Regions from separate parts of the Rhodococcus sp. 2G genome, predicted to be linked through region 2. Evidence: riboswitches for the same ligand, from Rfam matches in the RefSeq annotation. Region 2 holds a riboswitch; the other holds the start of a gene.

Region 1 (9,567 bases), 440 kb from region 2:
CGGCGGCGACATCTACGCCGGTCACGCCCGCACCAAGAAGAAGGCCGTTCCCGAACTCGCAGCGGAGCGCGGCGTCGTCGTCGAGGACGCCGCATCCGGCTGGTGCGGCGCGATCGTGGGAATCGAGAAGACCCACGACGGCGACTTCGTGCGGCTCGAGGACGCGCAGGGACGCACCCGTCTGTTCGCGATGCGCCCCGCGGCCTTCCTGGTCGACGGAGCACCCGTCACCCTCGTCAAACCGAAGATCCGTCCCGCCTCCGCACCGACGAGATCCGCCTCGGGATCCACCCGGGTGGAGGGTTTGCGCGCACGCGTGGCGCGGGGAAGCCGGATCTGGGTGGAGGGCGTGCACGACGCCGCCCTCGTCGAACGGGTGTGGGGGCACGACCTGCGGGTCGAAGGCGTGGTCGTCGAACAACTCGAGGGCCTCGACAATCTCGGCGCCAGGCTGGCCGAGTTCGAACCCGGCTCGGGCCGACGCGTCGGTGTGCTCGCCGACCACCTCGTCACCGGGTCCAAGGAGGAGCATCTCACCGCGAATCTAGGTCCGCACGTGATGGTCACCGGCCATCCCTACATCGACGTGTGGCAGGCCGTGAAACCGAAGGCCGTGGGCATCGACGCCTGGCCCTCCATTCCGCGCGGACAGGACTGGAAGACCGGCGTCTGCCGTGAACTCGGCTGGGGCACGCCGCAGGACGGCTGGCGGCGCGTCTACAACGCCGTGAACTCCTTCCGCGATCTCGAATCGCACCTCATCGGCGCCGTGGAGCGCCTCGTCGACTTCGTCACCGAACCCGACGAGGGCTGACCGAGCGCAACCATGACGGTGGGGTGGGTGCCATGGAGCGACAGCGCCCGGAACAGGAACATCGGCCGGATGCGGCGGTCTGCCGGCGACCGGACGAAGGTGCGGTCGGCGACGGGTACATCGTCCTCGATGTTTGCGCGAACGCGCTGTGCGGGAGTGACTTCCATTGCCGGACTCCTCGGGTGCGAAGCCTGGGGAACGGATGCGGACATCAGCTGTCGGTGGAGGGGGAGGGCGGCTTCGTTGTCGACGAATCGTCGTGCGACCGGGTGGTAGCGAACGGTGCGGACCGCTTCGACGATCCATTCGACGGCGCGCTCGTACGGGTCCTCGATGTCGTCGATGGCCGCGTGGAACCGCGTGACGAGCTGATCGAGCTCCCAAGAGGAGCGAACGCGCGGGGGTGATGCCGGTAGTTCGGGGACGGTATCACCGATTTCACAACGGCAAGAGGATGCGTTTCGGTTGCCTCCACTTATGAAGCCGGGGTGACATTCCGGTCGGGACGGAAAGCCGAAGAATATAGAATTACCGACCTGAGATCTTCCCTGCGGAAAGCAGCCTCGAGGACGAGGGACCAAGACCGCTTCCTCCACCAGGGCATCTGCCAGGATGTCCGATTTGTGGTTCGATGGTGATCGTGGCCGCATTGATTTGGTTGATCGCCGGAGTGGCGTTGGCGGCCGGCGAAGCGCTCACGGGCGATTTCGCGCTGCTGATGCTCGGCGGTGCAGCGCTCGTCACCGGCGGTGTCTCCGCGGTGACCGATCTGCCCGTCTGGATCGACGCGGTGATTTTCGCCGTGGCCTCGCTGGTTCTGCTGCTCGGTGTCCGGCCGATGCTGAGGCGCCGGTACTCCCAGCCGCCCGCTCTGCCCACCGGGATCGACGCTCTCCCGGGCAAGCACGCGTTGGTCCTCGAGCAGGTGGGGGAGCATTCCGGGCGCGTGAAGATCGACGGTGAGGTGTGGACCGCCAGGCCGCTGGACGCCACCGAGGTGTACGGGCCGGGAACGACAGTGACAGTGATGCAGATAGACGGCGCGACTGCCGTCGTGTGGAGGGGTGTCTGAGGATGGAAGCTCTGATCGTGCTCGCCGTAGTGGTGGCACTGGTCGTGGTGGTCGTGGCCAAATCGGTATCGCTGGTACCGCAAGCGGAGGCCGCGGTCATCGAACGTCTCGGCCGGTACTACCGGACGGCGTCGGGTCAGCTCACCTTCCTGGTGCCCTTCGTCGACCGCATCCGCGCGAAGGTCGATCTACGCGAACGTGTCGTCTCGTTCCCGCCGCAGCCGGTCATCACCCAGGACAACCTGACGCTGAGCATCGACACGGTCGTGTACTTCCAGGTGACGAACCCGCAGGCGGCGGTCTACGAGATCAGCAACTACATCGCCGCGGTCGAGCAGCTCACCGTCACCACGCTCCGCAACGTCGTCGGCGGAATGACCCTCGAGGAGACGCTCACCTCCCGCGACTCCATCAACGGTCAGCTCCGCGGTGTGCTCGACGAAGCGACCGGCCGATGGGGCCTGCGTGTCGCCCGGGTCGAACTCAAGAGCATCGATCCGCCGCCGTCGATCCAGGAATCGATGGAGAAGCAGATGAAGGCCGACCGCGAGAAGCGCGCGATGATCCTCACGGCCGAGGGTCACCGTGAATCCGCGATCAAGACCGCCGAGGGCGACAAGCAGTCGCGCATCCTCTCCGCCGAGGGTGCGAAGCAGGCCGCGATCCTCGAAGCCGAGGCCGACCGGCAGTCGCGGATCCTGCGCGCGCAGGGTGATCGCGCGGCGCGCTACCTCGAGGCCCAGGGCGAGGCGAAGTCCATCGAGAAGGTCTTCGCCGCGATCAAGGCCGGCAAGCCCACTCCGGAGCTGCTCGCCTACCAGTACCTGCAGACCCTGCCGCAGATGGCCCAGGGCGATGCGAACAAGATGTGGGTGGTGCCGAGCGACTTCGGCAAGGCGCTCGAAGGATTCGCGCGGACGCTCGGCGCGCCCGGCGAGGACGGCGTCTTCCGCTTCGAGCCGAGTCCTGTCGACGAGGAACTGCAACGACCCGAGGACGACAGTGCCGAGGTCGAGGATTGGTTCGCGACCAAACGCGACCCCGAGGTGGCCCAGGCCGTCGCCGAAGCCGAGGCGGTCGCGCGCAAGCCGGTCGACCCCGCAGTGCGGACGGGTCTCGCCACGGAGGGGACGCAGGGGGGTGCCGGTGAAGGACAGTCGGCGTTGCCCGCAACGCCGCCGGCGCAGCGCTGGATGACGAACGACGCATCCGAGCAGCCGGCCGAGCCGCCGCAACAGCAGTAACGGAAACCGGTTCAGTGGGAGGGCGCGCCGACCGGCGCGCCCTCCCACTCGTCATCGGCGGCCGAGCATCGGCAGTGTCATCGGCGGCCGAGCATCGGCAGTGCCATCGCCACCACGATGAGACCGGCGCCCGCGGCGGCGAGCACGGTCACGGACTCTCCGAAGGCGACCATGCCGATCATCAGCGCGACCACGACTTCGAGGTAGGACAGGCCGGACAGTTCCGCGGCGCGGAGGTGCTTGCCTGCGACGACGAGCAACCCCAGCGCGAACAGACCACAGACGACGAAGAACCCACCGGCCCACAACCAGTGCGTCGCGGTCATCCCCGACAGGTCGGGTCGAGTCACCGCGACCATCCCACCTGCCGCGACGGCGCCGAAGACGAAGTTCCACAGGGACCGGACGTCGGACGGCATGTCGGTGCGATAGCGGTAGCACAGCAGGGCCCCGCCGTAGAAGACTCCCGAGGCAGCGCCCAGCACGGTACCCAGCGTCTCGTGCTCGCCCCCGGACGATTCACCGCCCACCAGGCCGGCGGCGAGCAACATGCCGGCGAACGCCGTGCCGATCGACAGGGCGTCGAGGCGACCGACCCTCTCCTTCAGGAACACCCGGGCGAGGGCCGTCGCGACGACGGGGCCGAGGTAATGGAGAACCACGGCACGGGACAGGTCGGTCAACACCGTGGCGGACAGATAGGTCGCGAGGGACAGTCCGAGGAGCACACCGCCACCGACGACCGACCAGGACAGGCGGGTCCGGCGCAACTGTCCGAGGCGGCGGGACAGCGCGATCAGGACGAGCATGCCGATCGCTCCGACCGCCATCCGCCCGAGCGTCAGTGCTTCACCGAGCACCGCGCCTTCGGGAGTGGCCTTGCGGCCGAACAATCCTGCGGCGCCCATCGCGGTCGCGGACAGCACGATCGCGGCGATCCCGAGTCGCCGGTTCGTACGCGGCGGCGACTTCGGGGCGGGGGAGGAAGGGAGAACAGTGCCACGCGACTCGGTCGGTGCAATTTCGGCGCGCTGCTCGAGCAGCGCATGATCGGCTCGCGAAGGCGCATCCAGGGCATGATCGGCTCGCGAAGGCGCGCCCAGGGCATCATCGGCGCGCAGGGGCGCGCCCAGGGAAACGGTCACACGTCTACCTCGGGTCCAGGGTGCACGAAACGAGCACCAGCGGGTGTTGTCGTTCCCCGCTCTGTCATCGGACCTGAGAGCTTTCGCGGACGGAGCCGCTTACACCTTCGGTGAACCCGGAAGAGTTACTTTCCAGAGGAGCCTCGCCGCGGCGGTCTGGGGGCCTGAGAGATTCCCGGGGAGGTTGCTCCTTCGGCGCCCGCTGTGTGCGGGACTCTCCCGCCGCGGTTCGGTGGCTGTTCAATTGTCCGTCGAGTATCTCATGGACTCGTCGTGACCGCGCCGCAGGGGACATCCGGTGCGCGTGCCCACAGTTCGCTGCGAGTGCCCGCGGTGCGGAGACCGGATGGTTAGCTTGGTCGACATGAGTGCTCTGCCGAGACCGTGGATGCAGTTGCGGATCGCCGCGGGCGTATACCGATTCCGGGAGAGTCTGCCCGCGCTGCCCGCGCTGGTCGTCGTCGCCGGAGCCGTGCTCGCGGAGGTGAGCGGCTACATCGATCGGGCCTTCGGCCCCTTCGCGTGGGGCATGAAGATGAACAGCAACGCCGCGATCTGGCTGCTGAGCACCGTGGCGGGTGCCACGATCACCACCGCCGGTGTCGTCTTCTCGTTGACCGTCGTGAGCCTGCAGTTGGCGAGCAGCCAGTTCTCGCCGCGGGTGATGCGGTCCTTCATCCGGGATCGGGCCAGCCAGACGGTGATCGGGGTGCTGGTGGCGACCTTCGTCTACTGCGTGCCGACACTGCGCCACATCGGCGCGGACGACGCCGCACCTGCCCCGACACTGTCGACCACCCTCGCTGTGGTCCTCGCGGTGTCGACCGTGGTGCTCATCATCGCCTATCTCAACCGGCTGGCCCACGGTCTGCAGGTCGGGAGGTGGTGCGCAGCATCGCCTCGGAGGCCGAGAAGGTCATCTCGAACACGAGCCGGAGTTCGCGCGGCGAGATCCACGTCGACCGGGTGCCGGAGCCGGATTTCACCGAGGGGGCGACGGTGTACGCCCGGCGCGACGGCTGGGTGACCCAGGCGCCGGCCGAGCTCGTTCTCGCCGTGGTACCGCCGGGTTCGGTCGTGCGGATGGAGACGCGTCCCGGCGCGTACATTCACTGCGGGGAACCGCTGCTACGGATCCATCCGAAGCCGGAACGGGCGGTGGTCCTGCGGCGGCTCGAGGCGGCCGTGGAGATCTCGAATACGCACCATGCAACAGGACGTGGACTTCGCGCTGCGGCAACTCGTCGACATCGCGCTGCGCGCACTGAGCCAGACGATCAACGACCCGACGACCGCCACCGAGGTGGTGCTCCGGCTCGGCAGTCTGCTGCGCACCCTGCTGGTCACCGACAGTCCGTGCCGGCGATCGGGGGTGCGGACGGCCGGATTCTGCTGCGTCCGTGGATCCTGTCGCCCGACGAGTACATCGAGCACGCCTTCGAACAGATCCGGCAGGCCGGCTCGGCGCAGCTGCACGTGGCCACGGCGCTCGCCCGGGTGCTGCGCATGCTCATCGATCATCTCTCCGAGCAGGGGCGCACCGGGTCGGTGCCGGCCTTGCAGCACCAGTTGCGTCTGCTCGTCGACGCGGTGGTCGCCCGGCCCGAGTTCCGTCCGGAGGACCTCGAACGTTTCCGTGCCGTCGCCGAGGGGTCCGCGGATCCCGCGGAGCATCGGACGGACTGATCGTCCTGGGGTGTAGGACCGATGGGAGACGGCTATCCGACTGCCACAGGAAGCGAGCCGATCGGGAGGACGACATGGCGACCCACTTCTCTGTCGGTGACCACGTCCGATGGAACTCCGAAGCCGGATACGTCGAGGGTGTGATCATCGCGAAGCACACGGAGGACGTGGAGTTCAAGGGGCGCACGCGGCGGTGCAGCGAGGACGAGCCGCAGTACGAGATCCGGAGCGACAAGACCGATCACGTCGCGATGCACAAGGGGAGTGCGCTGAAGAAGACCTGACGGTGGAGATCCCGGCGTCAGGTGATCAGCGCCTGCCCGACTCCGCACACCGCGACCGCCCACAGCACCGAGGTGGACGTGCCGATGATGAACTGTTCGGAGGCGTTCGGCTCGCGTAGTTCGGGATAACGGGCGAGACCCTTCACCGCCATGATGACGGCGATCCCTTCAGGCCATCCGGCGAGGATCGAGGCGGTGACCGCTCCGCGTTCGAGCACGCCGATGACGCGTCCGCCGCGGAGCGGGCCAGGGGGAGGGGTGGGCTCGGGACCGGCATCGGGTTGCCGGCGCGCGATCCGGAACGCCACGAGGACCGCGGGTCCGCCCCCGGTGATCGCCGCCGTGGCGGTGAGAATCAGCGTGGCCGCGAGCGCGACTCCCTGAACCGGTGTGGTCGCGGTGGCGGCGAGGGCTGAACCGGCGAGACCCGCAATGCTCAACGAGGCGGCCGGCCACACCGGCATGCTCGGGCGCAGCGCGAGTGCGGGTCCGAGAGCAGCCACGGCCAGGCACACCAGTGAGAGGACGGTCAACGGTCGGCCCTTTCCAGGAGTCGCCGCACGAGTTCGCGTCCGGCCAGTTCGGCCTGCCACCCGGCGGTGGCGAGGCGCTGGGACACCGCTTGTTTGCTGATGCCGAGACGCTCGGCGATCCGCGCCTGCGACAGGCCCTGACGAGCGAGGTCGACCGCCTCGTGCCCCTGGTCTGTGCGGCGCAGGACGACGGTGGCGAGCAGGGTGAGCGCGGCGTCGACGTCGGCGGTGGCCTCGGTGTCGTCGCCTTCGGCCGCGACCTGCCCAGGGGCGTTCTTGGCGCGTTCGACGGCGGTGCGGGCGTGTTCGAAGGCGGGTCCGCGGCCGGCGCGTGTCTGTTCGGGGAGCGGGGTCTCTACCGGGCCGATTCCCACCCCGATACTCCAGCGTTCCCTCCGGAGGAGGTCGAGGACGAGATCGACGACGAGGGCGGGATCGTCCGCGACGGCCTGGACCTCGTCGCCCGCGGTGCGATCGAAGGGCCGTACCAGCGGAACATCCTGCAGTTCGGTGAGGAGGTCCGCCACGCGGTCGATGTCTCGGCGGCTGCTCCGCTGGTCGACCGTCAAGACGAACATGCGTCAAGTGTGAGGGCTTGATTGTCGATAATCAAGACCTGAAGCTTGACGACCGGAATGTGGGACAGGGACGCGTACAGCCTATCGGCCCGGCTCGTTCCCCGTCAGCTCATGATGGGCGGTGATCGCGTCCACCGCATCGCCGTCGTACTTCATCCGTTTCGCGATGGTGAGGCGGAGCGTCGACGGCAGTGCCGGGGCGAACTTCTTGAAGTAGGCGCACAGCCATTCCTGGCGACCAACGAGAAACGGGAAATCGGTCGTCATCATGTGGCGGGCGACCAGCATCGGCAACGGGGCGTCGAGTGGATGGAAGTCGTGATTCCACAGACCCGGCTGGGTGCAGCCCGGGTAGAACTGGCCGAGCATGAAACCGTGTTCGACGAACCGCGACTTGAATTCCGTGTGGACGACGTCGATCACCTCGAAGCCGGTGAGGTCGGGCAGTACGGTCACGAGCGTCTTCAGGCTCCGGTCGCGATCGTCCTCGCGTGAGAGCGTCGTGTACAGGTCGAACTGGTCCTCCACGATCGTGCCGAGTGCCCCGGCGTCGATTCCGGATCCGTGGACGAATGCAGCTCCGAAGAGCTGCTTGCCGATCGACGGGCGAACGAACGGGCACACGGGCCCGCTGCGGCCGAGGTCGGGGTTGGGTTCGGTGAGATACCCGCTCGCCCACCTTCTCAACAGGTGGGCGCTCGCTTCGTCTGCGTACTCGGAGGTTTCACCGAACAGGTCCACCCAGACCGTGCCCGAACGAGGTCCGATTCGTCTCTGGATCGGCATCTGCGCTTCCTCCCTCCAGGGGATGGATGTCGCGTGTTCGTGGGAACTGGGGAGGGTTCCCGGGAAGGATTGTCGGAAGGCTGTTTCGAGCAATAGACATGAAAGAAGTGGAAATTGTTGCAGTGCAACATAATCGACTGCACCGGTCCGGCCTCGTGCATCGTCCGCTCTCGTGGATTCAGTACTCGTGCGACCGTCGGGCCGGGCGTGAATTCCCCTTCGTCCGGAGTTTACCGAGAGTTTTGCATTCTAAGTTTGTAAAACGAGCATAGCGCGGACAGAAGGTTTCTATCCATCCCATCAAACAAACCTAAGGTTTATGGTGTGAAAATGCCGAATGTCGGGATGTGCGAGCGTCGTCCTCTGCGAGATGTCCTGGTCGCATCTCGATCTCGTTCTGCTGCACGGCATTGCAGCAACCCCGTCCCCGTCCTACGCTGACGCATACATTCTCGAAGCGGCGTGCAGACTCGGTCGTTCCCGCTCGCGAGCTGTGCACGATGCTCGAGGGCATCCGGCTCGACGAGGCGCTCCCGTTCGCCGCTGCCGCTGCACACATCCTCGTGAAGGGGGCGCTGTGGCCACTCCCGTCGTAGGCACCGCGCAGAACTCCGACGACGCGCGCGCGGGTGCGTTTCCGCTGACTCCGGCCCAGTACGGTATCTGGCTCGCCCAGCAACTCGTACCCGAAGTCCCTTTCGTCATTGCCCAATACGTGGAGTTCCGTGGAGAACTCGATCTCGAGTTGCTGAAGTGGGCGTCGACGACCGCCGGTCGGGAGTTCGAGACCGTCCTCCTGCGCCTCGTCGACGTGGACGGCCGTCCGTACCAGGTCGTCGACCGGGACCTCGATGTACCCACCGAGGTCGTCGACCTCCGTGACGAATCCGATCCGCGGGGGGTGGCCGAGGAGTGGCTCCGGCGGGATGTGGAAGCACCCGTCGACCTGATGGCAGACCGGTTGTGCCGCATAGTGGTTCTGCGCACAGGTGATGCCAGTTGCCTCGTGTACGTCAAAGCCCATCACATCGCGCTCGACGGGTTCGGAGCGATGATCATCGTTCGCAGGGGAGCCGAACTCTATTCCAGGGCACTCGCCTCCCGGAGTTCCGGCCAGGACGGGGCCCCGCCGGACAAGCCGCCGCCGGACAAGCCGCCGGCGGATCTGCGGACGTTGTACGAGAAGGACCGGCAGTATCGCGCGTCGAACCGATTCGTCGCGGACCGTGAGTACTGGAGCGAGCGGATCCGCGACCTGCCCCATGTCGACACCACCGAGGTGCCCCCGGCGGTCCGGACCATCACGGCGGAGACGGATCTGTCGGACACTGCGGACGTCTACCTGTCGGGGTCCCCGCCGCCGCGGGACGCCTCCTCGGCCGCAGTGGTACTCGCGGCCGCCGCCTGTTTCTTCTCGCGGCGGTC
Region 2 (9,567 bases):
GATCTGCGCACCGATCGCGAGATCCGGGTGAGCCGCGAGGATCTGTGCACCCGTGCCGGGATCGACGCGGCCTTCCTCACCGAGCTGGTGGGGGCGGGCCTGCTCAAGCCGGGCCCGGCCGGTTTCTTCGACGAGGACGCGGTGCTGCTCGCCCGCACGGCGAAAGCGATGGCGGAGTTCGGCCTCGAGGTTCGGCACCTGCGGGCGTTCAAGCTTGCCGCCGACCGCGAGGCCGCGCTCGTCGCGCAGATCGCCGGCCCGATCGCGAAGGGCCGCGACGCCGGGGCACGGCAGCGCGCCGAGGAGATGGTGCGCGAACTGGCCGCACTGTCGTTGACATTGCACACCTGCCTGGTGAAAGCGGCGGTGCAAGGAGCCCTCGACCGTTAGGCGACGAATTCGTCGTCGAGTGCGACCACGGCCCCCCGTCAGGTGGTGACCTACGGCACCTGACGGATGCGCTGGAGGACACTAGAATTCCAGGCAGTACCTGTCGGGTGGTCCCACCACCGACGAGCAGCAGGACGGAGGCATCGCGATGAGCGAGATGCGGATAGTAGGGATTCGTATCGAACAGCCGCAGAACCAGCCTGTCCTCCTGCTGCGGGAGGTCGACGGCGATCGGTATCTGCCGATCTGGATCGGGCAGAACGAAGCGACCGCCATCGCCCTCGAACAGCAGGGGGTCGAACCGGCACGGCCGCTGACCCACGACCTGATCAAGAACCTCCTCGAGGCGTTCGGTCGCAACCTCCGCGAGGTGCGCATCGTCGACCTGCGCGAAGGGACGTTCTACGCGGATCTGGTCTTCGACGGAGGGATGCGTGTTTCCTGCCGGCCCTCCGACGGGGTCGCGGTGGCCTTGCGCATCGGCGCGCCGGTCCACGTCGAGGAACCGGTGCTCACCGAGGCAGGACTGGTCATGCCCGACGAACGGGAGGACGAGGTCGAGAAGTTCAAGGAGTTCCTCGACTCCGTCTCGCCCGACGATTTCAAGGCGACGGACGGCTGAGCGCCGTCCGTCGCACGGCGACGAGCGTTGGCGCGCGCGTCGGCCGTGACGGTAGTAATGTCGAACGTTGCCTTCCGGTCGGCGTGTCGCAGCCCGACGCCCAACACCGGAGCGTACGCTGAGTTGATCCGCCAGGGATGACTCGGTGAGCCTGGGAGGGCTCGATGATCGGATGTGGTCGGGGGATCCACCAATCGATCGTTGCGAGGCAGAACTGGGCGCGCGAGAGGGAGTCAGTAGTGCGAGATCGGACGAAGGGACAGCCACTCGGCGTCGATTCCGGCGATCGCTCGAATCCGGCGCCGCGGACGAACGAGACCGACGAGATCCAACCGGGCCTGTTTCCGGACAACTCGGCGCCCGACGAGCTCGTCGGCTACCGCGTGCCCATCGCCTGCCAGATCGCAGGAATCAGCTACCGCCAGCTCGACTACTGGGCCCGCACGAATCTGGTCGTACCGTCCATCCGCGGGGCTGCCGGTTCCGGTAGCCAACGGCTGTACTCGTTCAAGGACATCCTCGTCCTCAAGATCGTCAAGCGCCTGCTCGACACCGGCGTCTCGCTGCAGAACATCCGCGTCGCCGTCGACCATCTCCGCAGCCGTGGGGTGGGCGACCTCGCGAAGATCACTCTTTTCTCCGACGGCACCACCGTCTACGAATGTACGTCGCCCGAAGAGGTCGTCGACCTGCTGCAGGGCGGGCAGGGCGTCTTCGGGATCGCGGTGAGCGGCGCGATGCGCGAGCTCACCGGCAGCATCGCCGATTTCCCCGCCGAACGCGCCGACGGCGGCGGCGTCGAGGAACGCCCCGAGGACGAACTGGCGTCGCGTCGCCGCGAACGCATCAACCGCCGCATCGGCTGACCACACCACTGATGTCGCATCGGCCGACCACATGACCGCTCCACTCCACCGCCGGCGGCACTTTCCGCACCTGCGGTATTTCGACCCCCGCGACGTGAACTAGACTCGAAGACGCGTCGCCATCACGCGGGAGAGACCCGGACACCGAGCCGGGCGCCGAAGGAGCAGCACCTCCCCGTCAATCTCTCAGGCAACCGGGACCGCGTGAGCTCCGACGTCTCTGGAAAGTGGCGGGAGCACCCGCCCGCCCACGGGGAAAGGCTCTGGCCGGCCGAATCTCTCAGGCGCTCGCTCCGCGAGCTCACGACAGAGGGGGAGGAACCACCTCGCGCGACCGCGCGCATGTGGACCTCGCCGACCAGCCCGGGAGCTGCGATGACAGATGCCGTCACCTCGAACTTCGCCGATCGCCACATCGGCCCCGACACCGCCGGCCTGAACCGGATCCTCGACGTCGTGGGAGTCGATTCCCTCGACGCCCTCGCCACCGCCGCGGTGCCGGCCGCCATCCTCGACGACCGTGCAGACAACGTGCCGACCGGCCTCGACGTCCTCGACGCGCCCCGCTCCGAGCACGACGTACTCGCCGAACTGAAGGCACTCGCGTCGCAGAACACCGTGGCGACGTCGATGATCGGCCACGGCTACTACGACACGCTCACGCCGCCCGTGCTGCTGCGCAACATCATCGAGAACCCCGCCTGGTACACGGCCTACACCCCCTACCAGCCGGAGATCAGCCAGGGACGCCTCGAGGCGCTGCTGAACTTCCAGACCATGGTCGCCGACCTGACCGGCATGGAGATCGCGAACTCGTCGATGCTCGACGAGGCCACCGCCGCTGCCGAGGCCATGACCCTGCTGCGCCGCGCGAACCGCAAGTCCAAGAGCCCGCGCCTGGTCGTCGACGTCGACCTGTTCGCGCAGACCGCCGCGGTGCTGGCGACCCGCGCCGAACCGCTCGGTATCGAGATCGTCACCGTCGACCTCGCTGCCGACGGACTTCCCGAGGGCGAGTTCTTCGGGGTGATCCTCCAGGTGCCCGGCGCTTCGGGCCGGATCATCGACGCCGCTCCGATCATCGCGGCGGCCCACAACCGCGGCGCGCTCGTCGCCATCGGCGCCGACCTGCTGGCCATGACCTTGATCACCCCGCCCGGGGAGCAGGGCGCCGACGCGTGCTTCGGCACCACCCAGCGGTTCGGTGTGCCGATGGGCTTCGGCGGGCCGCACGCCGGCTACCTCGCCGTCGGTAGCGCCCACACCCGCACCCTGCCCGGACGCCTCGTCGGTGTCTCGGTGGACGCGGACGGCAACCCGGCCTACCGCCTCGCGTTGCAGACCCGTGAGCAGCACATCCGCCGTGAGAAGGCCACCAGCAACATCTGCACCGCCCAGGTGCTCCTCGCCGTGCTCGCGGCCATGTACGCCTCGTACCACGGCGCCGAAGGCCTCACCGGCATCGCCCGCCGCGTCGCCGGGCACGCCCGCCGCCTCGCCGACGGTCTGCGCGCCGGTGGCGTCGAGGTTGTCCACGATGAGTTCTTCGACACCGTCCTCGTGCGCGTCCCGGGGCGTGTCGACGCCGTGCTCGCCGCCGCCCTCGAGGCCGGCATCAACCTGCACCGGGACGACGACGATCACGTGTCGATCTCGTGCGACGAGGCCACCACCGCGGCGCACGTCGACGCGGTCCTGCGCGCCTTCGGCGTCACCGCCGGGGACGCCGCCGAGGGAACGGCGCTGCCGCAGGCTCTTGCCCGCACCAGCGAGTTCCTGCAGCATGCGGCGTTCACCCGCTACCGCACCGAGACCGCGATGATGCGTTACCTGCGGCGCCTGTCCGACAAGGACCTCGCCCTCGACCGGACGATGATCCCGCTGGGCTCGTGCACGATGAAGCTCAACGCCGCCGCCGAGATGGAAGCCATCACCTGGCCCGAGTTCGCGGGTCTGCACCCCTTCGCTCCGGCGGATCAGACGGCGGGGATCCGCCGCCTCATCGCCGACCTCGAAGGCTGGCTCGCCGCGGTGACGGGATACGACGCCGTGAGCCTGCAACCCAACGCCGGCAGCCAGGGCGAGTACGCGGGTCTGCTCGCGATCCGCCACTACCACCTCGATCGCGGCGACACCGATCGGGACATCTGCCTGATCCCGTCGAGCGCGCACGGCACCAATGCCGCATCCGCCGTGATGGCGGGCATGCGTGTCGAGGTCGTCGCGTGCCGCCCGAACGGGGATGTCGATCTCGACGACCTGCGCGCCAAGATCGCCGACCACGGTGCGCGCCTGGCCGCGATCATGATCACCTATCCGTCCACGCACGGTGTGTACGAGCACGACATCGCCGACATCTGCGGTGCCGTGCACGACGCCGGCGGTCAGGTGTACATCGACGGTGCCAACCTCAACGCTCTCGTGGGTCTGGCGCGGCCGGGCAAGTTCGGGGGCGATGTGAGCCACCTGAACCTGCACAAGACGTTCTGCATCCCGCACGGTGGCGGCGGTCCGGGTGTCGGCCCGATCGGCGTCCGTTCGCATCTGGCCCCGTACCTGCCGGGCCATCCGGCGGAGCCGGGACTCGGGGGAGCGGGACCGGTCTCGGCGGCGCCCTACGGATCGGCGTCGATCCTGCCGATCACCTGGGCGTACATCAAGATGATGGGTGCCGAGGGGCTGCGTCGCGCGTCGCTGACGGCGATCGCGTCGGCCAACTACATCGCGCGTCGTCTCGACGAGTACTTCCCGGTGCTGTACACGGGGGAGACCGGCATGGTCGCCCACGAGTGCATCCTCGATCTGCGTCCGCTGACGAAGGCGACGGGGGTGACGGTCGACGACGTCGCGAAGCGTCTGGCCGACTACGGCTTCCACGCGCCGACGATGAGCTTCCCGGTGGCCGGCACCCTCATGGTCGAGCCCACCGAGAGCGAGGACATCGCCGAACTCGACGCGTTCATCGACGCGATGATCTCGATCCGCGGTGAGATCGACCGGGTCGGGGCAGGGGAGTGGCCGGTGGACGACAATCCGCTGCGCGGCGCTCCGCACACCGCGGAATGCCTGGTGGGCGAGTGGAACCACCCGTATTCGCGGGAGATCGCGGTGTTCCCGATGGGGAAGAGCCGAGCCAAGGTTTGGCCGGCGGTGCGGCGTATCGACGGCGCACACGGCGACCGGAACCTGGTGTGCGCGTGCCCGCCCCTGGAGGCGTACAGCGGCTGATGCCGGGGATGTCCGACGGACACGTCCGTCGGACATCGTCATCGATGGGATAACTCCGAACGATACGGAAATCATAGAAATCCAGAACTGTCCCCCGCCTACAACTAAACTCACCGAGCCACTAAGACAAGGCCGTCAGTTCGCGGCGGTCAGCTCGAGGACGGAGATCTCCGGTGGAGTGCCGACCCGCACAGGCGGTCCCCACGCGCCGGTGCCCTGGGACGTGTAGATCTGCGTGTCGCCGAAGCGGTCGAGTCCGGTGACGGTCGGGTTGGCCAGGGAGACGAACGGCCGCAGCGGCCACATCTGTCCGCCGTGGGTGTGCCCGGACAGTTGCAGGTCGACTCCGAGCTCGCGTGCCTCGTCGACGTGCCGCGGCTGGTGGGCGGCGAGGATCACCGGGGTACCGTCCGCGATGCCGGCGAGGGCGGCGGGCATGTCGGGGTGGTGCGGTTCGGGGGCGGTGTAGTCGTGGACGCCGGCGAGCGCGACGACGTCGCCGTCCCGCTCGAGGACGACATGGTCGTTCCGCAGGGTGCGTACACCGAGCGTCTCCCAGTGATTCAGCCACGATTCGGCGTCGTCGGAGTAGTACTCGTGGTTGCCGCTGACGCCGTACACCCCGAGCGGGGCCTGCAGTTGCCGGAGCGGTTCGAGATCGGAGCCGACGAGTTCGACGGTGCCGTCGGCGAGGTCGCCGCCGAGCACGATCAGGTCGGGTTGCTCCTCGGCGACGAGGTCGACGACACCTTGCACGAAGTCGGCTCCGCGGGAGGGTCCGACGTGCAGGTCGGTGACGAGCGCGATGCGGGCACCGTCGAAGCCGGCAGGTAGGTCCTGCAGGGCGACGGGCACAGTGACGATCTGCGGCCGGTCGGCCTCGATCGTGCCGTATCCGACGGCGGCGACCGCGGCCACGACGAGCACGGCGGTCGCGATACGCAGCCCCCGTCGCGGGGTCTCGACGGTGCCGTCCTCGGTGATCGGCCGGGGTTGCCCGCGTCGGGCGAGGCGGGCGACGAACAACGCGACTCCGATGAGCAGGAGCCCGAGCATCAGGTACAGCACCACCGCCAACCAACTCCAGCCGAGGAACCCGATGGGGCGGGCCCAGGCAGGATCGAGCACCGTGCCCACCCCGGAGGCGCCGAGCGTGAGCACGAACAGGACGACGAGGACGAGATCGGCGGCGAGTGCGGCAGGTCGCGGCAGGCCGGGTGCCCGGACGAGTCGTCGATGCAGCAGGTAGGTGAGGAGGGCAAGGAAGACCCCCACGACGAGAAGTCGGAGCACGTCAGGACGTCAGCTTTCGGAGGAGGTCGGTGAGATCGGCGGGGTCGGTGGTGTCGACGACGGTGAGGCTGCCGTCGGTGGCTTCGGCGGCCTGCTCGAGGACGGGGTCGGCGCGGTCGCCGAGGACGACGACGTCGATCCGCACGGGGGTGTCGGGGGACGAGAGTTCATCGATCGCGGCGCGCAGGTCGCGGGCGGCTGCTTCGTCGGGGTCGTCGCTGTCGACGACGACGAGTACGGAGTTCGGTCGGCCCGGGTCGTAGTTGTCGACGGCGTCGCGGTAGGCGGCGGTGAGAGTGGCGTAGACGGGTTCGCGGTCGACGAGATCGATGTCGTCGAGGATCGAGGACATCGCCGCGCGCTTGGCTGCGGTGAGCCCGTCGCGGATGACGGCGACGCGGTGTCCCTCGGGGGTGTCGGCGAAGACGTACATGCCCATCACCGAGTTGATGGACGCGCGACGCATGGCCTCGCGTACGGCGCCTGCGGTCGCGGTGAGGTGGGTGCCGTCGCCGGCGGGGGTGCCCATGGAGGTGGAGGTGTCGACGACCATCGTGACCTTGCGCGGGGACACCGGGGCGAGACGCAGTGCGACGAGGACGTCGTCGACGGTGGGGTCGGCGGGGGCGAGGACGGTGTCGACGCGGGGCAGCGGAAGTTCCCCGGCGGGTTCGGGGACGGCGTCGGCGGTGCGGAAACCGTGGGCGGTGAGGATGCCGGCCTGCTCGGGGCGCCGCGCGTAGTCGGTGAACTCCGCGGCGGCGCGGGCGAGCGTCTCGTCGACCCAGGGGGCGTCGACGACGGCCGTGGGGAAGTCGACGACGGGCGCGACGCCGATCGGCAGGTGGCCGGTGAGGCCGCGGACCTGTCCATCTGTGAGGGCGCGGTGCAGTTGCTGTTCGATGACCGGCACGGCGTGGATCGGGGCCGCGGTGTCGGGGTGGGTGCCGAGCGCCGCGAGGGTGTCGGCGGTGGTACCGACCGCGCCGAGGGTGTCGGCGCCGAGGGCGAGGGTGCTCACGGCGGTGATGGCGGCGGGGGTGGCAACCTGTTCGAGGGTGACCGGTCCGGCGCCGATGCCGGTGGTGGCGGCGGTGACGGCTTCGAGGGCGAGGGTGGTGGCGTGGGTCTCGGTGCCGGTGGGCAGGGCGAGGCCGAGGGTGCCCCAGATGTCGAGTCCGCTCTCGCGCATGGCGGCGGGGTCGTTCTGGAGTCGGGGCAGGTCCTGCCAGCGGACGGTGGCGGTGGTGAGGGCGCGGCCGAGGTCGGTGGGGACGGCGAGCACGACCGGGGAGGTGGCGAGGGATCGGGGGGTGCCGTCGATGGCGTCGGCGGCGCGGGCGCTCATACGGGTGTCGAGGGGTACCCACAGGGCGGGTTCGGGGCCGAGCGTCGGATCCCAGGCGTCGGTGCCGAGGATGTCGGCGGCGGCGAGGCTGTCGACGGCGGTGATCTCGGCGGTGACGCAGTGGTCGCGGATGACGCGGACGCCGCCGTCGGTCCATTGTTCGGCGAGTTCGGTGAGGGCGGGGGCGATGAAAGGGTCGGCGGCGATGTGCAGGACGGTGTCGCCTTCGACGCAGGTTTCGGCGGCGGCGGTGGCCTGGTTGTCGATGTTGTCGCGGAGGCGGAACCAGCCGAGGACGGCGAGCAGGGAGAGTACTACGCCTAGGGTGACCACGATGACGCTGGTGCTGATTCCTCGTCGTCCGCTACCGCGATGTCGCCCGCTCACGTCGTGTCCGCCTCGTTTCGTTCGTCGATCCGATGGTCGAGTCTAGTGAGGGGCGGGATGTGATCCGGCTCCGCCGCGCGGTGCGGGGACGGGCAGGGCCCCGATCCGTGTGGATCGGGGCCCTGTGGTGTCGGTGTGCGGGTCAGGCGTACTTGGCCTTGTACTCGCGGCGACGACGGTGCAGGATCGGCTCGGTGTAGCCGCTGGGCTGCGTGGTGCCTTCGAGGATGAGTTCCTTGGCGGCCTGGAAGGCGATGCTGTCGTCGAAGTTCGGGGCGAGCGGCCGGTAGCCGGGGTCGCCTTCGTTTTGCCGGTCGACGACGGGGGCCATGCGCTCGAGGGAGGCGACGACGTCGTCGGCGGTGACGACGTCGTGGCGGATCCAGTTGGCGAGGAGCTGGCTGGAGATGCGCAGGGTGGCGCGGTCCTCCATGAGCGCGACGTCGTGGATGTCGGGGACCTTGGAGCAGCCGACGCCCTGGTCGATCCAGCGCACGACGTAGCCGAGGATGGACTGGCAGTTGTTGTCGAGTTCTTCGCGCTTCTCCTCGGCGGACCAGTTGGAGTTCTCGGCGAGGGGAATGGTGAGGATGTCGTCCACGGTGGCGCGGCTCTTGCCCTGGAGCTCGTTCTGGACCGCGAAGACGTCGACCTCGTGGTAGTGGGTGGCGTGCAGGGTGGCTCCGGTGGGTGAGGGCACCCAGGCGGTGTTGGCGCCGGCCTTGGGCTGGCCGATCTTCTGCTCGACCATGTCGCGCATGAGGTCGGTCATGGCCCACATGCCCTTGCCGATCTGGGCCTTGCCCTGCAGGCCGCAGGCGAGGCCGGTGTCGACGTTCCAGTCCTCGTAGGCGGCGATCCAGCGCTGCTGCTTCATGGCGGCCTTGCGGACGACGGGTCCGGCCTCCATGGAGGTGTGGATCTCGTCGCCGGTGCGGTCGAGGAAGCCGGTGTTGATGAACACCACGCGGTCGGAGGCGGCCTTGATGCAGGCGGCGAGGTTGACGGTGGTGCGTCGCTCCTCGTCCATGATGCCGACCTTGAGGGTGTTGGTGGGCAGGGAGAGGACCTCTTCGACGCGGCCGAACAGTTCGGTGGTGAAGGCGGATTCCTCGGGGCCGTGCTGCTTGGGCTTGACGATGTAGATCGAGCCGGTGCGGCTGTTGGCGAGCGGGCCGTGGTCCTCGTCGATGTGCAGACCGTGGATGGCGCACAGGCTGGTGATGAGCGCGTCGAGGATGCCTTCGGGGACCTCGTTGCCGTCGCGGTCGAGGATGGCGGGGTTGGTCATGAGGTGCCCGACGTTGCGGACGAACAGCAGGGAGCGGCCGTGCAGTTCGAGGTCGCTGCCGTCGAGGGCGGTGTAGACGCGGTTCGGGTTCAGCTTACGGGTGAGGGTCTTGCCGCCCTTGTCGAAGGACTCGGACAGGTCG

What was found. Region 2 has a riboswitch for glycine ahead of gcvP (aminomethyl-transferring glycine dehydrogenase). Riboswitches for the same ligand answer to the same signal wherever they lie in the genome.
Region 1: another riboswitch for glycine. It lies ahead of BO226_RS07450 (DMT family transporter); the one in region 2 lies ahead of gcvP (aminomethyl-transferring glycine dehydrogenase).

The regions. Positions count from the first base shown of each region.
Region 1 covers NZ_CP018063.1:1,574,723-1,584,289, forward strand. Annotated here, with positions in the region: gene BO226_RS07430 (DUF3097 domain-containing protein) at 1-814, shown strand, start outside; gene BO226_RS27985 (hypothetical protein) at 838-1,221, shown strand; gene BO226_RS07440 (NfeD family protein) at 1,446-1,886, shown strand; gene BO226_RS07445 (SPFH domain-containing protein) at 1,889-3,130, shown strand; gene BO226_RS07450 (DMT family transporter) at 3,208-4,275, opposite strand; glycine riboswitch at 4,418-4,507, opposite strand; partial or broken gene BO226_RS07455 (DUF2254 domain-containing protein) at 4,640-5,961, shown strand; gene BO226_RS07460 (DUF2945 domain-containing protein) at 6,036-6,245, shown strand; gene BO226_RS07465 (hypothetical protein) at 6,263-6,778, opposite strand; gene BO226_RS07470 (SatD family protein) at 6,775-7,356, opposite strand; gene BO226_RS07475 (DUF6875 domain-containing protein) at 7,438-8,142, opposite strand; gene BO226_RS07480 (non-ribosomal peptide synthetase) at 8,720-9,567, shown strand, end outside.
Region 2 covers NZ_CP018063.1:2,013,705-2,023,271, reverse strand. Annotated here, with positions in the region: gene ftsR (transcriptional regulator FtsR) at 1-390, shown strand, start outside; gene BO226_RS09425 (bifunctional nuclease family protein) at 539-1,012, shown strand; gene BO226_RS09420 (MerR family transcriptional regulator) at 1,252-1,878, shown strand; glycine riboswitch at 1,996-2,091, shown strand; gene gcvP (aminomethyl-transferring glycine dehydrogenase) at 2,254-5,106, shown strand; gene BO226_RS09410 (metallophosphoesterase) at 5,242-6,399, opposite strand; gene BO226_RS09405 (substrate-binding domain-containing protein) at 6,401-8,134, opposite strand; gene BO226_RS09400 (malate synthase G) at 8,277-9,567, opposite strand, start outside.